DNA from 2 places in the Neorhizobium sp. LMR1-1-1.1 genome. Region 2 is predicted to be linked to the other one. Evidence: riboswitches for the same ligand, from Rfam matches in the RefSeq annotation. Region 2 holds a riboswitch; the other holds the start of a gene.
The links. A riboswitch is a leader RNA that binds a small molecule or an ion and turns the genes downstream of it on or off. The one in region 2 is predicted to bind S-adenosylmethionine.

Region 1: another riboswitch for S-adenosylmethionine. It lies ahead of metA (homoserine O-acetyltransferase MetA); the one in region 2 lies ahead of MRBLMR1_RS15200 (O-succinylhomoserine sulfhydrylase).

The regions. Positions count from the first base shown of each region.
Region 1 is NZ_JBEGHE010000058.1:121,523-125,058, forward strand. It holds gene MRBLMR1_RS25780 (ABC-F family ATP-binding cassette domain-containing protein) at 1-906, opposite strand, end outside; gene MRBLMR1_RS25785 (thiamine diphosphokinase) at 916-1,572, opposite strand; SAM riboswitch at 1,696-1,773, shown strand; gene metA (homoserine O-acetyltransferase MetA) at 1,836-2,756, shown strand; gene MRBLMR1_RS25795 (aldose epimerase family protein) at 2,875-3,536, shown strand, end outside.
Region 2 is NZ_JBEGHE010000025.1:415,807-419,342, forward strand. It holds gene apaG (Co2+/Mg2+ efflux facilitator ApaG/CorD) at 1-54, opposite strand, end outside; gene MRBLMR1_RS15200 (O-succinylhomoserine sulfhydrylase) at 274-1,452, opposite strand; SAM riboswitch at 1,500-1,577, opposite strand; gene MRBLMR1_RS15205 (2'-deoxycytidine 5'-triphosphate deaminase) at 1,655-2,746, shown strand; tRNA gene MRBLMR1_RS15210 (tRNA-Gly) at 2,866-2,939, shown strand; gene MRBLMR1_RS15215 (hypothetical protein) at 3,066-3,218, opposite strand; gene MRBLMR1_RS15220 (Crp/Fnr family transcriptional regulator) at 3,390-3,536, shown strand, end outside.

The DNA of each region.
Region 1 (3,536 bases), on a different contig from region 2:
GGAGAAGGGCGCCACGATTGTGCGCTCCTCGTATGCCTTTGTGATGTTTTCGGCTTCAACGACCAGCTTGCCGGACTCGCGACCCTCGGCAACCGAGGCCTGAACGCTGCCCTGCGGTCCGTTATGGCCGCGATAGGCGGCGCGCATTGCCTGCAATTCGCCAACACGGCGCATGTTGCGCTTGCGTCGTGCGGTAACGCCGTAGCGCATCCAGTGCTCTTCGCGCTCGATCGCCTTGCCGAGCTTGTGCTGTTCGATCTCTTCCTCTTCGAGAACCTGATCACGCCAGGCTTCGAAATGGCCGAAGCCGCGAGACAGCCTTCGGGCGGTGCCGCGATCGATCCAGACCGTGGCGTTGGAGACCTTTTCAAGAAAACGACGGTCGTGGCTGATGACGACAAGTGCGCTGCGCGTCTTGCGCAACTCGTCTTCCAGCCATTCGATGGTCGGCAGGTCGAGATGGTTGGTCGGTTCGTCGAGCAGAAGGATATCGGGTTCCGGTGCCATGACACGGGCAAGTGCTGCACGGCGCGCTTCGCCGCCGGACAGCCGGTTCGGATCTTCTTCGCCGGTCAGGCCCAGATGTTCGAGCAGATAGGTGACACGATAGGGATCGTCGCCCGGACCGAGGCCCGCTTCGGCATAGGCCTGCACGGTCGAATACCCGGCGAAATCGGGAGCCTGTTCGAGATAACGGATCGTCGCAGATGGATGACGGAAAACTTCGCCCGACTGCGCCTCGACCATGCCGGCCGCGATCTTCATAAGTGTCGACTTGCCAGAGCCGTTGCGGCCGACGAGGCAGATGCGGTCACCCGGTTCCACCTGCAGGCCTGCGCCGTTCAGCAACGGCGCGCCGCCGAAGCTCAGGAAGATGTCGTCAAGCTTGAGAATGGGAGGTGCCATGAGGACCGTTTATGCTCCGGAAAAATCGTGGGGACGGGCAAGGATCATCGCCTTGCCGCTCTTTAGATGGAATTCGACCGGCCCTTCCGCAACATTCGAAACCGTGCGGGATGAACCGAAAGGCAGCGAGAAATCCTTTAAGGGATATCTTGCGCCCAAAATGTCGAGGCCCGACAGGGCGGAAAAGCCGAGGACGGAAAACAGCGCGTCCTTGGGGAGGTCGATCGCTTTTTTGCCCGGCAGAAAGGGAATGGCCTCTTCATCACCCGAGGCGAGAAGTATGTCGAAGCCGCGTTCGGCAAGGCTCATGGCAAGCAGAAGATGCTGCAGCGCGTGGTCGGAACGCTCGCCGCCAAGTGCGCCGATCAGGATCAGACGCTTTGCGCCGCGTTCGATCGCCTCGGCCGTGGCAATCTCGCCATCGGTCTCGTTCTTAGCCAGTGGATAAGTCTTTCGCTCCACCTCGGGAAAACGGGCGATCAGGTCTTCGTCGGAAGAGTCGAAGTCGCCGACCCAGAGTTCCGGTATCACACCAAGCCCGGCCGCGTGGCGCATGCCACTATCTGCGGCAATCACACGGCTTCCCGCGATCGCATGTCTGACGCGATCGGTGACGACAAGATTGCCGCCAAGCAGGATTGTGAAGGTCGAATTGGCCATGGGCATTGCCCATAGCGCAAAGGGTAGCGGAAGGGAAACAGTGCATATGCCTATTTCGGTCGCGCCATGGTGGCGTCAGGTCAAATTTGCTCCCATTGACGGAGGCTCTCGCAAGGATTATCTGATAAACCGAACTTCCGTGGTGATTTGGCCGGCCGGCTTGCAGCCACGTTAAAAAAGTCGCTAAAGGGCCGCGAGAAGTTAGACTTCACTTCCCACGGGCCGGTTGCGATTTTTCGTTGCCGGCTTTTTGTTTGTGGGGCCTTACTATGCCGATCAAGATTCCCGATACGCTTCCAGCGTTTACCACCCTCGTTTCCGAGGGCGTGCGCGTCATGACCGAAACGGTCGCCGTGCGCCAGGACATTCGTCCGCTGCAGATCGGACTTCTCAACCTTATGCCGAACAAGATCAAGACCGAGGTGCAGATGGCGCGCCTGGTCGGCGCTTCGCCGCTGCAGGTGGAGTTTTCGCTGATAAGGCTCGGCACGCACAAGGCGAAGAATACGTCCGAGGAACATCTGCTCTCCTTCTATCACACCTGGGAAGAGGTGAAGGACCGCAAGTTCGACGGGTTCATCATCACCGGCGCGCCGGTGGAGCAGATGGACTACGAGGATGTGAGCTATTGGGACGAGATGCGCCAGATTTTTGACTGGACGACGACCAATGTGCATTCGACGATGAATGTCTGCTGGGGCGCGATGGCGGCGATCTACCATTTTCACGACGTGCCGAAACATGCACTCACTGAAAAGGCTTTCGGCGTTTACCGTCACCGCAATCTCGCGCCGGCCTCGGTTTATCTCAACGGCTTTTCCGATGATTTCCAGGTGCCGGTGTCACGTTGGACAGAGGTGCGTCGCGAGGATGTCGAGAAGAAGTCCGATCTGGAAATCCTGATGGAATCCGACGAGATGGGCCTTTGCCTCGTGCATGAGAAGAAAGGTAACCGTCTCTACATGTTCAACCACGTCGAATATGATTCCACCTCGCTGGCGGACGAATATTTTCGCGACGTGAATGCCGGTATCCCGATCAAGATGCCGCATGACTATTTTCCGCATAACGACGATACGCTGACGCCGCAGAACCGGTGGCGCAGTCATGCGCATCTTCTATTCGGAAACTGGATCAACGAGATGTACCAGACGACCCATTACGACATGGACAAGATTGGCACCGAATAGGCGCTTGGTGTGGCTTCTGGGGCGGCGTCGGGAAAAGACGCCGCGCGTCGCCGTTTCCCATTGCGGGACCTTGCCAAATCGCGCAGTTTGCCGCCGATAAAAACGGCGGAGGAAACTCATGGCAGGGCAGGCATTCGAGGTGTTCGGCACCACGCAGGACGGGGAGCCCGTCTATCGCGTCCAGATCAGCGGCGGCGGGCTGACTGCCAATGTAATGACCTGGGGTGCGGTCATTCAGGACCTGCGCCTTGAAGGGCATGATGCGCCTTTGGTGCTTGGTTTCGACGACTTCGCCTCCTATCCGGCATATTCACCCTATTTCGGTGCCACGCCTGGCCGTTGCGCCAACCGGATCGGCGATGGAAAATTCTCGATCGATGGCCGCGATTACCAGCTCGAACTGAACGAGCGCGGTGTCACGCATCTGCATGGCGGCTCGGACGGCATGGGAAAGCGCAACTGGACGATTGTCGAACATCAGTTCGACAGGGTGGTGCTTTCGATTACCGATGCCGATGGGCGCGCGGGTTATCCCGGCAATTGCACGGTGACCGCGACCTACCGGTTGAAGGCGGATGGCGTGCTCTCGGTCGTCTATGAAAGCCTGTCGGACCAGCCGACGCCTGCCAATGTCTGTCAGCACTCCTATTTCAATCTCGACGGCCGCGAAGACATTTTCGGCCACGAGATCATGATTGCCGCCGACAGGATAACGGATGTCGATGCAAGGCTGGTTCCGACCGGCAAGCTCAATGACCTGACCGGATCGCCCTTTGATCT
Region 2 (3,536 bases):
CAGATAGAACGGCTCGACGGCAACTTCTATGTCTCTTGTCCGGGCGCGATACATGGACAAATACCTCAAAACTACAGCGCCGGATATCGTTTCTTGCACGTCAACCACGCCGTAGAACATGGAATCTACATCCCCGCATATCGTACACACGGCATCGAACGTCAAGAAAACTCGCGGTTTACGCGAGAAACTGTGATCTGTTCTTGGAATTAGGGATAACTGATATGGTGAATCCGAAAACCGGATTCACCATATCGACGGGCCGAAAAGACCTCAGATAGAAGTCAGAGCCTTGGCAAAATCTTCAAGCAGATCTTCGCCGTCCTCGATGCCGGCCGAGAAGCGCACGGTGCCGGGCGAAATGCCAAGCTCTGCACGCGCCTCGTCGGTGAGGTTCTTGTGCGTCGTTGTTGCTGGATGCGTGATCAGGCTGCGGGTGTCGCCGAGATTGTTGGAGATGGTCACCACGTCCAGCGCGTTCTGCAGCTTGAAGGCAGCTTCCTTGCCGCCCTTCAGCTCGAAGCAGACCAGCGTCGATCCGCCGCTCATCTGCTTGGCGATGATGTCGGCCTGCGGATGGTCCTTGCGGCCCGGATAGATGACTTTGGCGACATGCTTGTGCTCTGCCAGGAAGTCGGCGATCTTCGAGGCGTTGTCCGTCTGCGCCTTGACGCGGATCGGTAGTGTCTCAAGTCCCTTGATCAGCGTCCAGGCGGTAAACGGCGACATGGCCGGGCCTGTGTGGCGATAATAATCCTGCAGATGCTCGTCCACCCATTCCTTGTCTGAGAGGATCACACCGGCAAGGCTGCGGCCCTGGCCGTCGATATGCTTGGTGGCCGAATAGACGACGATGTGGGCGCCGAGTTCCAGCGGCTTCTGGAAAAGCGGGGTCGCAAACACGTTGTCGACCACCACCTTTGCGCCGATCTGGTTGGCAAGCTTTGCTACGCCGGCAATGTCGACGATCTCGAGCGTCGGGTTGGTCGGGCTTTCGAGGAAGAACACCTTGGTATTCTTCTGGATCGCTTTCTCCCAATTGGCGAGATCGCGGCCGTCGATGAGCGTGCATTCGATGCCGTAGCGCGGTGCGAGCGTCTCGACCACCCAGCGGCACGAGCCGAACAGCGCGCGGGCTGCAACGATATGATCGCCGGCCTTCAGCTGGCAGAGCAGGGCGGCGGAAACGGCGGCCATGCCGGATGCCGTGGCGCGGGCTTCTTCCGCACCTTCCAGCGCACACATGCGCTTTTCAAACATGTCATTGGTCGGGCTGCCGTAGCGGGCGTAAATGTAACCTTCGGTCTCGCCCTTGAAGCGCGCTTCCGCGGCTTCCGAACTGTCGTAGGCAAAGCCCTGGGTGAGATAGATCGCTTCAGACATTTCGCCATATTGCGAACGCAGCGTACCGCCGTGGACGAGTGTAGTTGCCGGGCGCCATTTGTTTGTCATGCTAGTCCTCAATCCAAAACAAAAAAAACCGGCCGCGAAAGCAGACCGGTTTTAGCAACCCGGTCTTTTTAGCCACTTGTTTAACGTGGCTGCAAGCCGACCGGCAAATCACCACGGGATAAAGCTGGCTTACGCCTCGCATTCGCTTGCGTCAATGCCCTGCATTTGGTTTTGTCACCGCCAAATTTTGAAAGAAACGATCATGGCTCGCGACACGGGAATTCTGGCGGACCGCGCAATTGCGGCGCTCTTCGAAACGGGACGGCTGGTCTCCGAACGGGATCTCGACCGCGATCAGATTCAGCCGGCCAGCTTGGACCTTCGTCTGGGTGCCAAGGCATTTCGCGTGCGCGCCTCCTTCATGCCAGGTCCAAACAGCCTCGTTTCCGATAAGCTCGACCGGTTGAAGCTGCATGTTGTCGATCTGTCGGAGGGCGCGGTTCTGGAAACCGGCTGCGTCTATATCGTGCCGCTGATGGAAAGCCTCGATCTGCCGGCAAATATGTCGGCGTCGGCAAATCCGAAATCCTCGACCGGCCGTCTCGATATCTTCACCCGCGTCATCACTGATCATGCGCAGGAATTCGACAAGATCCCGGTCGGTTACCGCGGCCCGCTCTATCTCGAAATCTCGCCGCGCACTTTCCCGATCGTAGCCCGACAGGGTTCGCGCCTGTCGCAAATCCGCTTCCGCATCGGCAATGCCCTCCTGTCAGAACCTGAACTCTTGCATCTGCACGAGACCGAAACGCTGGTCGCATCCTCGACGCCGAACGTGTCCGGCGGCGGTATCGCGCTGTCGATCGATCTCAAGGGTGATGCGAATGGCCTGATCGGTTATCGTGGCAAGCATCACACGGCCGTAGTCGATGTCGACAAGAAGGCCCAGCACGATGTTTTCGATTTCTGGGAGCCGCTCTACAGCCGCGGCCGCAACGAGCTGATCCTCGATCCGGATGAGTTCTACATCCTCGTCTCCCGCGAGGCCGTGCATGTGCCGCCGCTTTATGCCGCCGAAATGACCCCTTTCGATCCGCTGGTCGGCGAATTCCGTGTCCATTATGCCGGCTTCTTCGATCCGGGCTTCGGACACGAAGCCGCAGGCGGACGAGGCAGCCGCGCCGTCCTGGAGGTCCGCAGCCACGAGGTGCCCTTCATCCTCGAAGACAGCCAGATCGTCGGACGCCTCGTCTACGAGCATATGCTGGAAGCTCCGCAAGGTCTCTATGGATCTGGTCTCGGCTCGAACTATCAGGCGCAGGGTCTGAAACTGTCGAAACATTTCCGCGGCTGAGCATCACGCTCGATCCCGGTTGGGCGTTTCGAACCGTATCTGCCCGACCAATCCCGATGCCGCAGGCAGCCCACCGCCCTTGACAGCCGCGATCCGTTGTTGGAAACCTGCAGGCGAAAGCGGGTGTAGCTCAATGGTAGAGCAGCAGCTTCCCAAGCTGAATACGAGGGTTCGATTCCCTTCACCCGCTCCAGCGACTTTTCCATCAGTGTTTATTAAAATGACAAAGTGCCTAGGAAGATAAGGTTAGGCACGCGCGTGCGTGTAGCTACGTGCAACGATGCGCGGTGACCGCCACTTTCGGTAAAGGCGGTGCGGTTTATTTGTCGCGGCCGGACCCCTTGCTGATCAGCTTATGCTCTTCTTCTTGGATGAGGTTTAAAAGCGTTTGCCGCTCCAGAGCGGTCCAGCTCCGTTCCTCCAGCAGCTTTTTATAGCGCTCGATATTCTTGCGCGCGATGAAATCCTCCAAGCATGGCTCCCTGCAATGGTTATCGCACTGCGTAAAATTCCATCCGCTTGTTCCTAATCAAAGAATCTGCCGATGGAGCGGGTCATAACTTGCAGCGATAGAGGTGCGACGCACTGACAAAAGTCAGTTTGAGAGCGACTTTTGTGCGACCACCTAGACTGTTAGGTTAAAATGAAATTCCGTGCCGCGCGAACCGATCAGCCGAGTTTGGCTCTTCGGGCTGAACATCCATGGCAGTCGAGTGACCAAAATGGATCGACTATCGAACTGCTACCTAGCGAGAGGACTGAGCTTCTGCTGCTTGGTGAACTTCTCACA